Regions from separate parts of the Brevibacillus choshinensis genome, predicted to be linked through region 1. Evidence: riboswitches for the same ligand, from Rfam matches in the RefSeq annotation. Region 1 holds a riboswitch; the other holds the start of a gene.
What was found. Region 1 has a riboswitch for S-adenosylmethionine ahead of JNE38_RS29330 (BMP family lipoprotein). Riboswitches for the same ligand answer to the same signal wherever they lie in the genome.
Positions count from the first base shown of each region.

Region 2: linked by a shared signal. The riboswitch ahead of JNE38_RS29840 (MetQ/NlpA family ABC transporter substrate-binding protein) and the one ahead of JNE38_RS29330 (BMP family lipoprotein) in region 1 are both predicted to bind S-adenosylmethionine.

Region 1 is NZ_CP069127.1:5,891,915-5,898,897, reverse strand. It holds gene JNE38_RS29335 (methyl-accepting chemotaxis protein) at 1-1,347, shown strand, start outside; SAM riboswitch class I at 1,423-1,534, shown strand; gene JNE38_RS29330 (BMP family lipoprotein) at 1,753-2,817, shown strand; gene JNE38_RS29325 (ABC transporter ATP-binding protein) at 2,914-4,443, shown strand; gene JNE38_RS29320 (ABC transporter permease) at 4,418-5,488, shown strand; gene JNE38_RS29315 (ABC transporter permease) at 5,475-6,386, shown strand; gene JNE38_RS29310 (sulfite oxidase-like oxidoreductase) at 6,423-6,983, shown strand, end outside.
Region 2 is NZ_CP069127.1:6,016,012-6,022,994, reverse strand. It holds gene JNE38_RS29845 (methionine ABC transporter ATP-binding protein) at 1-1,014, opposite strand, end outside; gene JNE38_RS29840 (MetQ/NlpA family ABC transporter substrate-binding protein) at 1,052-1,882, opposite strand; SAM riboswitch class I at 2,014-2,117, opposite strand; gene JNE38_RS29835 (DUF2294 domain-containing protein) at 2,333-2,689, shown strand; gene JNE38_RS29830 (ABC transporter substrate-binding protein) at 2,962-4,035, shown strand; gene JNE38_RS29825 (nucleoside hydrolase) at 4,122-5,054, shown strand; gene JNE38_RS29820 (ABC transporter permease) at 5,081-5,902, shown strand; gene JNE38_RS29815 (ABC transporter permease) at 5,908-6,696, shown strand; gene JNE38_RS29810 (ABC transporter ATP-binding protein) at 6,712-6,983, shown strand, end outside.

The DNA.
Region 1 (6,983 bases):
GGGTTGCTGGTGACCTTGATCGTATCGCCGTATTATTTCATCCGCAAAGACAGCGCCGTTATTCGTTATCTGGTTGCAATTGGACTCATGTTTTATGCCATCTCTTTCGATCATTTTAGCTCGTACCAGGAAATAGCGTTTCTGGCATTTATCATCATGGGATTTTTGGCAGCCTACTTAGACTGGAAGCTGGTCGTTTTTGCGGGAATCACCGAGATCATTGTCACGTTAGTGGGCTATTACACCGGAACCTACCAGATATTTACCGGGAATTTCAACGCAGTCAATCTCGAGGTGAGAATCGTAGCCATCCTGATGATGATGGCGGCGGTGACGTACCTCTGTCTGGCAGGACAAGCCTCGCTTAGAAAAGCAAACACGGCAAGAAAAGAAGCCGAGGAAAAAGAGCAGCGACTGGCTGAGATGCTGGGACACATCAAAGTGATGACCGAGCAGCTCGACCGTACAACTGAACATGTGCATGAACATGCCGAGGGAACCAAGCGCAACACGGACGACATGATGATCGCCTTCAAGGAAGTCGCCACTGGCATGGAGTCTCAGGCAAACTCCACCGTAAAGATCGAGGAGGAAGTGCAGTCGATCGATCAGGAAATTGTCGAGGTGACTACTCAGGCGAACGCGATGAAGATCGAATCCGACCAGAGCAATTTGCGTCTGGCGGAGAGCATCGGGATGATGAACGAGCTATCCCAGCAGATGGAACAAATCGTTCAGGCCGTCACGATTGCAGCTTCGACAATCCACCAGCTCAATCGCCAAGCCAATCGCGTAGAGGAAATTGTCGGGGCGATCAACCAGATTGCCACACAGACCAATCTGCTGGCGCTGAATGCAGCCATCGAATCGGCGCGGGCTGGTGAGCATGGACGAGGCTTTGCAGTCGTGGCTGACGAAGTGCGCAAGCTGGCTGAGCAAAGTGCCACTGCGACGCAGGAAATCACCGAGATCTTAAAATCCCTCCATCAGGAAAGCGAAAATGCTGTCCAACAAATCAGCACGGGAGAGGGATCTGTCGCCAAAGGGCAAGAGCTGGCAGTCAAAACCGTCGCATCGATCGAAGCCGTACGCGCAGGGATGGTTACCTTCTTGGCTGCGGCAGAGCATGTTCGCTCCAGCATGGACAGAGTAAAAATGCGCTCAGGGGAAGTAGCGGCTGAGATGTCTACCATTACAGCCGTTACGGAGGAGTCGGTAGCCAATCTGGAGGAGCTGTTCGCTACTGCGGAAAATCAGCATCAAAAGGTGCGGGAAATCACAGAGGAGCTGGGAGAGCTGAACGCGTTGTCCCATCGCCTCCAGCAGACGTTTCATGCAAAGGATTAGAGGGAATAGAAATAATAATTGCATTTTTGTTTCGTTCTGCTAGAATTGATTTAATTAAAATCCTATCAAAATACTACCTTATCTAGAGCGGCGGAGGGACTGGCCCGATGAAGCCCGGCAACCACTGTACATGTACAGACTGGTGCCAATTCCTACAAGACAGGGAGAATGTCTTGGAAGATGAGGAAGAGGACCGTTCCGGACGTAAACTCTTCCTCAGGGAAGAGTTTTTTATTTGTCTAGCGCAAGTGAAAAAGAGAAAATGCGACAGCAAAAACGAACGATAACTGTATTTTTTTGTGAAATGTACGTAATTTATATTGATTTTTTGGTATAAAAACCGTACATTACATATGTGAATAGATAAAAACGAATTTAGAGGCTCTAGATAGAGAGGGGTACACCATGAAGAAACTATTGTTGGCTTTGACCACATTCGCCGTACTGGCAGCTGGATGCTCGGCGGGAGGCAGCTCTCCGACAGGAGGCAGCTCTCCGGCAGGAGGCAGCGCTCCTGCTGAAAAAGCAGAAGGACAAGCAGCAGGACAAGAGGGAGCGGCGAAAAAACGCATTGCCCTGATCCTGCCGGAGAAAATCGGTGTCAACCCGTTCTTTCAACAAATGGATGAAGGTGCCAAGAAAGCCGGCCAGGAGTTTGGCGCAGAAGTAAAAAGCATCGAGTCTACGGACCATGGAGCGATCGAGGAAAATCTTCGCGTCGCAGTGGCAGAAAATTATGATCTGATCATCACTTCTTCGTTTGAAGCAGAAGATGCGCTGAAAAAAGTAGCGGCAGAGAATCCGGATCGCAATTTTGCGATTATCGATACCGTAGTTGATTTGCCAAACGTCCGCAGCGTTACCTTCCGTGAGCAGGAAGCTGCCTATCTGATGGGGGCGGCTGCTGGACTGGCTACCAAAACCAACAAAGTCGGCATGGTCGTAGCGATGGATATTCCTCTCCTGAAAAAATGGACAGGTGGATTCCAAGAGGGGATGAAGGCGACAAATCCGAACGCGGAGTTCCTCGTGAACTACGTGGGCAGCTTCTCTGACCCGGCAAAAGCGAAAGAGCTGGCTTTGCTCCAAGCATCCAAAGGCGCCGACATCATTAACGGTGCGGCAGCGGTTGGCGATCTGGGCGTGTTTGAGGCAGCGAAGGAAAAAGGCTTCTACACTTCTGGTCAAGACGTAGACCGTACATCCATCGATCCCGCTCACATCGTGCTCTCTCAGCTGAAAGGCACCGATGCGGCAGCGTACGAAACCGTGAAGTCCTTTGTCGAAGGCAACCTGAAGCCAGGTGTAGTGACCTACGGATTGAAAGAAAAAGGCGTGGGTGTAACCTATGTGACCCACGAGAGCAAAACGCCGCTGAACCCGTTCATCGGCCAAGAAGTGATCGATAAAGTGAAGGCTATCAATGACGAGATCGTAGCAGGCACACGTAAAGTTCCTGACTCGTTCTAATAGCTGGCAGCACTCGTGCATTTAGGTGACCGACTACAGCTGTGTAGTCGGTCGCTTGTGTATTCGGGAGGAACGTGAAAAGAAGGAGGAGCGGGAATGGCGCATCGCTTGGAAATGAAGCAGATGACCAAGAAGTACGGAGAATTTACGGCCAACGATCAAGTGTCCTTCACCCTGGAAGCAGGCGAGGTCCATGCCATCGTCGGGGAGAACGGAGCGGGAAAAACGACACTGATGCGCATGCTGTACGGGATGGAGCAGCCGACAGAAGGCGAGATTCTGCTGAACGGCAAGCCGGTCGCATTCCGAGGGCCGAACGACGCGATTCGGAACGGCATTGGCATGGTGCATCAACACTTCATGCTTTTTGGAGATTTTACGGTAGCGGAAAACATTGTGATTGGGTACGAACCCAAGCAGGCGGGATTCTTCCGGCGCAAGGAAGCGGTAGAAAAGGTGCGTGCCTTGAGCGAGGAGTACCGAATCCCCATCAATCCCCTGACACAGGTGTCCGCTTGCTCGGTCGGCGAGCAGCAGCGTGTAGAGATTTTGAAGGTGCTCTACCAAGGGGCGGAAATTATCGTGCTGGACGAACCGACCGCTGTGCTTACTCCTTTGGAAGTCAAAGATTTGCTGCAGACGATCCGGAATCTTGCAGCGAGCGGGAAAAGCGTCATCCTGATTACGCACAAGCTGCAGGAGGTCATGGAAGTAGCGGATCGGATCACCGTGCTGCGCGGAGGACGTGTGACCGGGACCGTTTCCCAAAGCGAGACCAATGTCGACGATCTGGCGAGGCTGATGGTGGGCAGGGAGCTGGAGGAGCTGAGCCAGCGGGTCCCATTGGAAGGCAAAAGGCTGCTGCACGTGGACCGGGTGACGATGCGAGAGAAACAGACGCTGCTGGATCATGTCAGCTTCTCCATTCACCATGGGGAAATCGTGGGGATCGCAGGTGTATCTGGAAACGGCCAGTCTGAGCTGCTGCAAGCCATCAGCGGCTTGCGACCCATTCAGGAAGGCAAAATCCATCTGGACGGTACCGATGTCACCAACAAGTCGGTGGAGGCGATCCGTCAGGCAGGGCTGGCGCATATTCCGGAAGACCGCTATCTATGGGGGACCGCGAAGCTGGAAAGCGTCGAGGAAAACGCGTTGATGGGCTATCAGCGGAAGCCGGAATTTTATCGTCGAGGCGTCATCCTGCGTGACTCGTTCCGTCAGGTCGTTCGTGGCTGGGTGGACCGCTTTGCGATCAAGACAGGCTCCAGGCAGCTGCAAGAGCTGGCAGGCAACCTTTCAGGCGGAAATTTGCAAAAGCTGATCGTCGCAAGAGAGCTGGGGCAGGAAACACCCCTGCTGATTGCCGCGGAACCGACTCGCGGCGTGGATATCGGAGCGATGGAACACATTCATCAGGCACTCATTGAAAAGCGAAATAACGGGGATGGGATCTTGCTCGTCTCGTCTGAGTTGTCGGAAATTCTCGCCTTGTCAGACAGGGTTTTGGTCATGTACAAAGGGCGAATCGCTGGTGAGCTGGCACGATCGGAAGCAACAGAAGAAAAAATCAGCGTGTTGATGGCAGGAGGAAATGTTCATGGCAGCGATCAGAGAGCTGTGTAAGTCGTTGGTTCAGCCGGTCCTCGCAGTCATGATCGGGCTGCTGACGGGAGCGGTAGTGATTGCGGCAGTCGGCGAATCGGTCATTGGAACGTACCAGGAAATGTGGAAGGGTGCCTTTGGCAGCTTTTATTTCTTCACTTCCACGCTGGCACGTGCGACGCCGATCATGCTGATTGCGCTGGGGCTTGCCCTGGCCTTCCGTGCAGGGGTTTTTAACTTGGGAGCTGAGGGGCAAATGGTGCTGGGCGCAATCAGTGCGACACTCGTAGCGATTTATTTGCCAGCGCCGGGAATCGTGAAAATGCTGGCCGGAATCCTCGTGGGAATCACAGTTGGCGGTTTGTGGTCCCTGCTGGCAGGGTACATGGAGGCAAAGTTCCGCATTCCCCTGCTCATTTCCACACTCCTGTTCAACTATATTGCGGTGCTGTTCGCCAGCTATCTGGTGAGTGATCCGTTTCAAGACAGAACGGGTTCGGCAGCTCTCGCCCAAACCGTAATGCTGGAAAAAAGTGCATGGCTGCCCAAGCTGTTTTCCGGAATGAGCGTGCATGCGGGCTTTTTCTTTGCGATTGCAGCTGCTCTGCTGTTGTTCTGGGTGATTCGGTTTACGCCATTCGGCTATGAGGTTAAAATGCTCGGCCAAAATCCGCTGTTTGCAAGGTACGGCGGGATTAACCAGATCAAGGTGATGCTGACCGGGATGTTTGCCAGTGGTGGCTTGGCTGGATTGGCCGGAACAGTAGAAGTGCTGGGAGCGCATTACCGTTTTGTGGATGGCGCGCTGACTGTCCCCAACTTTGCCTGGACGGGCATGATGGCGACGCTGCTCGCTAATTCCAACCCGATCGGGATCATTTTCACCTCGATTCTTCTGGCAGCGTTCCAGACAGGGGCAATGGGTGTGGAACGAAATACGGAGGTTCCGCTGGAGCTGGCCAGCGTCATCCAGGCGGTGCTGATTCTATTCATTTCCGCCAAGTTCAGCTATGACTGGTGGAAAAAACGCAAGGCAAAAGGGGGAGAATCGCATGGAGCTGCTTGATTGGTCCCTCATTAGCTCGACCATCCGGATGGTCACGCCGATCCTTTTGGCGGCATTGGGTGGAGCGCTGTGTGCACGTGTCGGTATTTTCAATGTCGGGTTGGAAGGGTTGGTGCTGGTAGGGGCCTTTTCCGCTATCGTGGGCAATCACTTTACCGGGAGCCTGTTTCTCGCCATCCTGTTTGCGGCTTTGGTCTGCGTGCTGTTTTCTCTGTTATTTGCTTATATGACGATCGGCCTTAAGGCAAATGAAATCGTGGTCGGTGTGGCGATTAACTTTTTGGCGCTGGGGCTGACGACGTTCGCGCTGCGGGCTATCTTCGGTGTGAAGGGCGCCTTTTACGACAAAGAGATGGCGGGCCTTCCGAAGCTGGATATTCCAGTGATCAAAGAGATTCCCGTGCTGGGAGACATATTGTCCGGGCATTCCCCGCTGGTGTACTTCGCTTTTCTCGCAGCTATTATGCTCTACCTGTTCTTTTACCGGACCGTCACCGGTTTCCGCGTACTTGCGGTCGGTCTCAATCCGGTGGCGGCACGGAGTCTCGGCCTCAAGGTAACAGGGCTGCAAGTGCTGGCAATCACGGCATGCGGCGTTTTGTGCGGCGTGGCAGGCGCTCAGCTGTCGTTGGGTCAAGTCACGATGTTTTCGGAGGGAATGACGGCGGGACGCGGGTTTATCGCTCTGGTTGCGATGATGATGGGGCAATCCCACCCGCTCGGCATCCTGGCGTCGAGCTTCCTGTTCGGCTTGATGGATGCCCTCAGTATCCGCCTGCAGGGCCTGTCCCTGCCGACTCAGTTTACTTCCATGCTGCCGTACTTGCTCACGATCGTAGCGATGTTTTTTGTCAAAGAGAAAAGCAAGGCAGGGGGCAGCCAGCAGAGCTCCCGCTAATGACAACGAGATAGGAAAACAAAGGAGTAATGCGAGATGGACAAGGCAGAACGTATCAAACGAATGAAGGTGCCCGCGGTCGATCCTGCATTGGCCAAGCGCCTGCCGCCTGGGCAAGTGCTCACGGAGCGGTTTCCGATTTTGCATGAAGGAGAAGTGCCTGTCTACGACATGAATGAGTGGACGTTTCGGGTATTCGGACAGGTAGACCGGGAAGTGACCCTGACGTATGAGCAATTCATGGCATTGCCTCAGTCGACGGTCACGTGCGACATTCACTGCGTGACGCGCTGGTCCCGTTTTGACAACGCGTTTACGGGCGTTCGTTTCCGCGACTTCATGAAAGCGATCGGGGTAACACCACAAAGCTCGTATGTCATGCTGCACGGCGATCATGATTATACGTCCAATATCGCCTTGAGCGATCTGGATCGCGATGATGTGATTCTGGCACATACCTTCGACGGCGAAAAGCTGACAGACAAGCATGGGTGGCCGCTGCGCCTGGTGGTTCCGCATCTGTATTTTTGGAAGAGTGTGAAATGGCTGCGAGGCTTTGAATTTATGGATGAAAATAAGCCTGGCTTCTGGGAGCAA
Region 2 (6,983 bases), 120 kb from region 1:
CACGATATCTACGTTGTATACAGATTGGCGAAGGAACTCGATGCCTTCATTTACGTCCTTTTCCTCGCCGGAAATATGCAGGAGCAAAATCCCGAGCGCCGTTCCCTTGATCGAGGTGATGGAGCCGTACAATAGATTGGTGCTCACCGGAAAGCGAGCAGACAAGGTGCCGAGAACAGGATCGAGTGCGGCGTCTCCACGGAATGCGACCCGGAGAATTTTCGCTGCAGGGCCTGTCTGCTTGATTTTCGACAAGATTTCATGTGGCACATCGTCATCAAAAATGGTTTTGATGAAGTTGCGAGTAGTCTGCTGCTGAGGATTGCTGAAAATATCGAGCACAGAGCCCTGTTCGATGACCACACCGTTTTCCATGATGGCTACGTTGTCGCAGATTTTTTTAATGACCTGCATTTCGTGTGTAATCAGCACGATGGTCAAATTGAATTTCCGGTTGATGTCGAGAAGCAGCTCCAGGATGGAGTCGGTAGTCTGCGGATCGAGTGCAGAGGTGGCTTCATCGCATAAAAGGATCTCCGGATCTGTAGCCAGGGCACGGGCGATGCCGACGCGCTGCTTTTGTCCGCCCGATAGCTGAGAAGGATAGGAGTTTGCTTTATCTTCGAGGCCCACCAACCGCAAGAGATCTTCTACCTTCTGCTTGATTACATCTTTGGGTACCCGGTTCATTCGCAAAATCTCGGCTACGTTGTCAAAGACGTTATAGGAGGACAAAAGGTTGAAATGCTGAAAGATAATCCCGATTTTTTTGCGGGCTTGGCGCAATTCCTTTTCTTTCAGCGAAAGCATATCCTGACCGTTGACTACGACGGAGCCGCTGGACGGTTTTTCGAGCAGGTTGATCGTGCGAAGCAGGGTGCTTTTCCCTGCTCCGCTGAATCCGATCACGCCGAAGATTTGTCCTTTTTCCACGTTCAGTGATACGCCCTTCAAGGCTTGAACCTGTTTGTTTCCCACCGTATACGACTTATGGATGTCGGTTAGCTGTATCATCTCTCCAGTCTCCTTGTTGTTCGATAGTTAGTGTAGCTTACCAGGATGGGAGCACAGCTCCTTCAAAGTGTTCGTCGATGAATTTTTTCACTTCTTCAGAACGATAAATCTCAACCAGTTTTTTCAGTGCAGGGTTGTCTTTGTTTGCTTCGTTTGCAGCCAAGACGTTTACGTATGGAGAATCGGATGTTTCAGAGAAGATGGAATCCTTTTTCGGATTGTAGCCTGCTTCCATCGCAAAGTTGGTGTTGATGCTCGCTAATTCTACGTTGTTCAGGGAGCGTGCCAGGAAAGCAGCTTCCAGTTCTTTAAATTCCAATTTTTTCGGGTTTTCGATGATATCCAATGGAGTGGCCTTATTGCCTACGCCATCCTTCAGTTTGATCAGACCGGCTGCTTGGTACAGCAACAGTGCACGAGCACGGTTTGTTGGGTCGTTTTGGATACCCACTACGCCGCCTTCAGCGACTTCTTCCACTTTCTTGTGCTTGGTGGAGTAAAGACCCATTGGGAAAGTTACTGTTTTGCCAATTTCGACAATCTTGGTTTTGTGGTCTTCGTTGAATTTGTCCAGAAACGGAATGGTTTGGAAGCTGTTTGCATCCAGGTTTCCTTTATCGAGAGCTTGGTTTGGCTGCACGTAGTCATTGAATACAACGACTTCTACTTCCAAACCTTTTGTTTTCGCCACTTCTTTTACTTTGTTCAGGATTTCTTCGTGAGGTCCAGCGGTTACGCCGACTTTGATTTTCGTTTGCTCGGCAGCGGTCCCTCCTGCAGCCGGAGCAGCCTCCTGTTTACCTCCGCAAGCAGTCAGCAAGGATGCTGCGAGCAATAGTGAGCTAAGCAAAATTCCTGTCTTTTTCATGATGTGTTTCTCCCCTTTTGTCTAATGAGTGTTTATGTTTTGAAAAATAAAAACCGTTGGAATTAAGAAAAACCTCTTCCCGGAAGAAGAGGTCGTCGTTAACTGTCGCAGCTGGTCAGTCACTCATTCCTCTCTTATCTTCCGGAATTTCTTCCGCTGGATTTGGCACCATACCGTGTTCGGGTAGGTTGCCGAGGCATCATGGGGCCAGTCCCTCCGCCTCTCTTTATAAGAGATTGAGATATGCAGTTAAATAAGTGGTAATTCTTATTTGGATAGTTGGATTATAGCTCGCATTTTTAAACGTGTCAAATGTTATTCGACAACTTTTTTATATTCTGAATGTTGGTAAATTGATCAAAATACGAATGATTGCTTGATAGAAGCGTTTATCATATGTATAATGAGAAAAAATCAATAAGCCTGATACTTACTCTCGCAGGTGATGTCATGACTATACAGGACACAAACGAAAGCAGAAAAAAGCTATCTGCGATCTACAACGAGATAGCTAAGGAGTTGTTCGGCTTTGGGACAACTTTACTGAGAGTAACTATCGAAAATAATATGATTACCTTCTATGCCAAGCATCGGCGCTCACCGCGTTCGGCTGCATTGGAAGGCGAGGCTCCTGCTCTGAAGCTCGAGGTGGACTTCCGAATGTCGCTTCTATATAAGAAGAAGCTTCGCGAACGTTTGGAGGAAGACATGAATCTCGACATGGAAGCTGTACTGAGAGATTATGACGCTGCCACACAGCTGGCGATCACAAACGTCATTTTGGCTGAATCACAATCGAATACCTGACGGAGTCGTTCGGATTTTCCCTTTGGATCTATCTGAGGGGAAGACCGGCGGCAACGGCAAAACGGGTGTCGCTATTCTTTGTTTACGAAGAAAAGTGCTCTTGTTTAGAATGAATGTTCTAATCAAGGGTACTTTTCTTTTCTTTTTTTACCATTTTCTTCTAGATAAAGGTGTGATGGCGAATAGACCAATGATGCCGAGGGAAACAATCAATTGGATTAGAATACGTGCTCCATTATCTGAAAGAGAAACCAAAAACGGAGGAATACAAGATGAAAAAGTGGTTAACAGGAGTTCTTTCCTTTTCGATGATTTCAATGGCGCTCGCAGGGTGCGGCAGCAGCGAGCAGCCGAAAGAAAATGCAGCTGGCGGAGCAGCGAGCGGCGAGCCGAAAAAGCTGGTGATCTCCACCTGGGGTTTTTCCGAGGATTTCTTCCGCAAAGAAGTGTATGAGCCGTTTGAAAAAGAACATAACGTCAAAATTGTTCTGGAAATCGGGAACAATGCAGAGCGTTTGAATAAAATTCGCCAAGGCAGCTCCGATGTGGATCTGATTTATCTTTCCGACTACTATGCGCAGCAAGGAATCGAGAGCGGTGCCTTTGAAAAAATCGATCGCAGCCGCATTCCAAACCTGAAAGAGATCTACGACATCGCAAAAGCGCCGCTGGGTGAAGAGTACGGACCAGCCTACACCATCGGACAATTCGGGATCGCTTATAATCCGAACGTGATCAAAACGGAAATCAAGAGCTGGAAGGATCTGTGGAGCCCTGAAGTGGCAGGCAAGCTGACACTTCCAAACATTACGTCGACGACTGGCCCTATGATTCTGGATGCGGCTTCCCAAGTGGCAGGCAGCAAAGAATTCAATGAAGACCAAGCATTCGCGAAAATGAAAGAAGCGAACAAAGGCGTCGTGAAATACTACGACAAGACCTCTGAATATGTAAACATGTTCAGCCAAGAAGAAATCGCAGCAGGCCCGATCATGGAAATGTACTTCAAAGACATCCAGGCGGCTGTTCCAGAAGCGAAGTTCGTGACACCGGAAGAGGGCGGCTACGCGGTCATGAACACCGTGAACATCGTAAAAGGCAGCAAGAACAAAGAGCTCGCAGAAGACTTCATCAACTGGCAATTGAGCAAGGAAGTTCAGGAGAAATCCGCAAAAGCGAAAGTCGATTCCCCTGTAAACACCGGCGTGAAGCTGACTGACGAGGAAGCAAAAGGCGTAACGTATGGCGAAGAAACCATCAGCAAGCTGCACAAGCTGGACATGAAATTCGTGAACGAGCATTCCAAAGCATGGATTGACCGTTGGAACCGTGAAATTACCCAATAAGCAGGAAAAATAGATAGGACGACAAGGGTGTACGCCAAAGGAGCGATGCCCTTGTCGCCTTCACCAAATGCTAGGGAGGCCCACTGATGAAGCAAAAGATCATACTGGATGTAGACACAGGCATCGATGATGCGCTGGGGATCATCCTCGCGGTACGCAGCGGGGAGTTTGATCTGATCGGGATCACGACCGTAAACGGCAACGTCTCTCTCGGAAAAGCGACGGAAAATACGTGCAAGATTCTCGATTTGCTGCAGGTGGGGAAAGAGATCCCGATCGTGCAGGGAGCATCCCAGCCGCTGCTGCGGAAGGTGTTTTTTGAGCATCGTGTTCACGGTGAGGATGGCCTGGGCGGGGCGCTGCGCGATGTGCCGATCCAGACACAACCGACCCAAGGCTTTGCATCAGATTTCATCATCGAAAATGTACTTGCGAATTCCGGACACGTCACGCTCGTCATGACAGGCCCGTTGACGAATCTGGCGCTGGCCGTACGCAAATGTCCAGAGCTTGTGCATCATGTCAAAGAAGTCATTTTCATGGGAGGCGTCGTCCGTGAACACGGGAATGTCACGCCGACCACTGAATACAACATGTACGTCGATCCCGAAGCGGCCAAAGTCGTTTTCCACGCGGGATTTCCTGAATTGACGCTCGTTGGGCTGGATGTGACGAGAAAGGTTTTGCTAAACGAAGATCATATCCGCGAGCTTGGCGACACGCCGATTGCCCGCTACGTAAAACAGAGCACGTCGGATTACCTCGAACGATATTTTGAGCGCAATGGCGTCAGAGCCTGCGCGATGCATGATCCTCTCGCGGTGGGAGTCGCCTTGAACCGCAATCTGGTGACGACAAAAAAGCTGTATGTGGATATTGAAACGAGAAGTGAGCTGTGTGATGGGCAAACCGTCTGCGATTTCCAGAATCGGTTGAACAAGGAGCCGAACATGAACGTCTGTCTGGCCGTGGATGCCGAAGCGTTCTTTGAGCGTTTTATCCGCGCCCTGAAAGCCTGACGATACTGGGAACAGGAGTTAATGGAATGAAAAAAAAGGGTCTTTATCTGTTGTTGCTGCCAGGCGTTTTGTTTTTGACGCTGTTCATGATCATCCCGATCGTGATGACCATTGCGTCCACCTTCTTTCAAGAAGGGAGCTTTACCGTTGAAGGCTATCTCAAGTTTCTGACCGATCCGTATTTTATCAAAATCCTGCTGACAACCTTGCAGGTAAGTCTCGTTACGACGATTGTGTGCATACTGCTGGGTTTCCCGGCAGCCTATTACATCTCCAAGCTGGGTGCTCGCAAAAAAGGCATTCTGCTGGCATTGGCTATCTTCCCATTGCTGACGAGCTCGGTTGTTCGCTCGTTTAGCTGGATGATTATTCTCGGAAAAAAAGGGCTTTTGAACAGCTCCCTGATTTCCATGGGACTGATTGAAAAGCCGTTGGAAATATTGTATACCCCGACCGCGATGATGATCGGCTTGATCCATTTGTTCCTGCCGTTGATCATTATCACGCTGGTCGGTGTCATGGAAAACATCGATCCAGACCTGATCAAGGCCGCAGAAAGCTTGGGAGCGTCCAAGTTTACCGCGTTCCGCAAGGTCATTGTGCCGCTCAGCGTACCGGGACTCATCATCGGGAGCATTCTCGTATTCGTAGGGAGCTTGACCGCTTATACGACACCGGCATTGCTGGGTGGGAAGCAGCGGGTCATCTCCACGTTCCTCTACCAGAATGCCATTACCTTGAATGACTGGTACATGGCATCCGTCATTGCCACCATCATGATTGTCATTACCTTTGTTGTCATTTTCCTGATGAACAAACTGGCGACGAAATTAAATCCGAAGGGGTAGAAGCTATGCAGGAGAAAAATCGAGGGCTGGCCCTGTTTACGCTTCTGGTGTTTCTGTTTTTGCTGGGGCCGCTCATCATCATTTCCTTTACATCATTTGAACCGGGAACGGTATTGAAGTTTCCGCCAGAGGGCTTTTCCTGGCGCTGGTATGAAAACATTTTTGAGGTAGAGATGTTCATGACGACCTTCAAGACGTCCATGTTCGTCTCGTTGATCGGCAACCTGCTGGCGCTCATCTTGGGGATTCCGGCAGCGTATGCGCTGAGCCGCTTTCAGTTCAAGGGCAAGGCAGCGTTGAATGCGATCTTCATCTCTCCTGTCCTGATTCCGGGCATTGTCATGGGCTTTGCGATGCTCAAGTACGTCATCGTGGTCTACGACCTGCCGATTTACGCAGGACTGCTTGTGGGGCACACCGTCGTCATGCTGCCTTTCATTATTCGGGTAGTCGCATCCAGCTTGTCCAACTTTGATTTTGCTGTCGAGGAAGCGGCGCTGAGTCTGGGGGCAGGGCGTCTGGAGACGTTCTTCAAAGTCGTGCTTCCGAATATTCGCTCCGGAATTATTGCCGCGATCTTGATCGCCTTTCTGGAGTCGTTCAATAACGTAGATATTTCCGTCTTTATGACCGGACCTGGGGTAAGCACGCTGCCGATCCAGATGCTGACGTATGTGGAAAACAACTTTGACCCGACGATTGCCGCTATTTCCGTGCTGCTCATGATCGTGACGGCCATTCTCATGTTCATCATCGAACGTCTCATGGGGCTTTCCTACTTTACTAAACGATAACGGAGGCATCAAATCATGGCATTGCTCACGCTGGAAAACGTATCGGTTGCCTACGACAATCAGTACATTTTGCAAAACTTCAATCTGAATATCGAAAAAGGCCAGCTCATTTCCTTGCTGGGACCGAGCGGCTGCGGGAAGACGACGACACTGCGTTTGATCGCTGGCTTTCTCGAAGCCAAGGACGGGAAGTTCCTGTTTGATGGAAAAGACTACACCCGCGTTCCGGTCAACAAGCGCAATTTCGGATTTGTGTTTCAAAGCTATGCGCTGTTTCCGCACTTGTC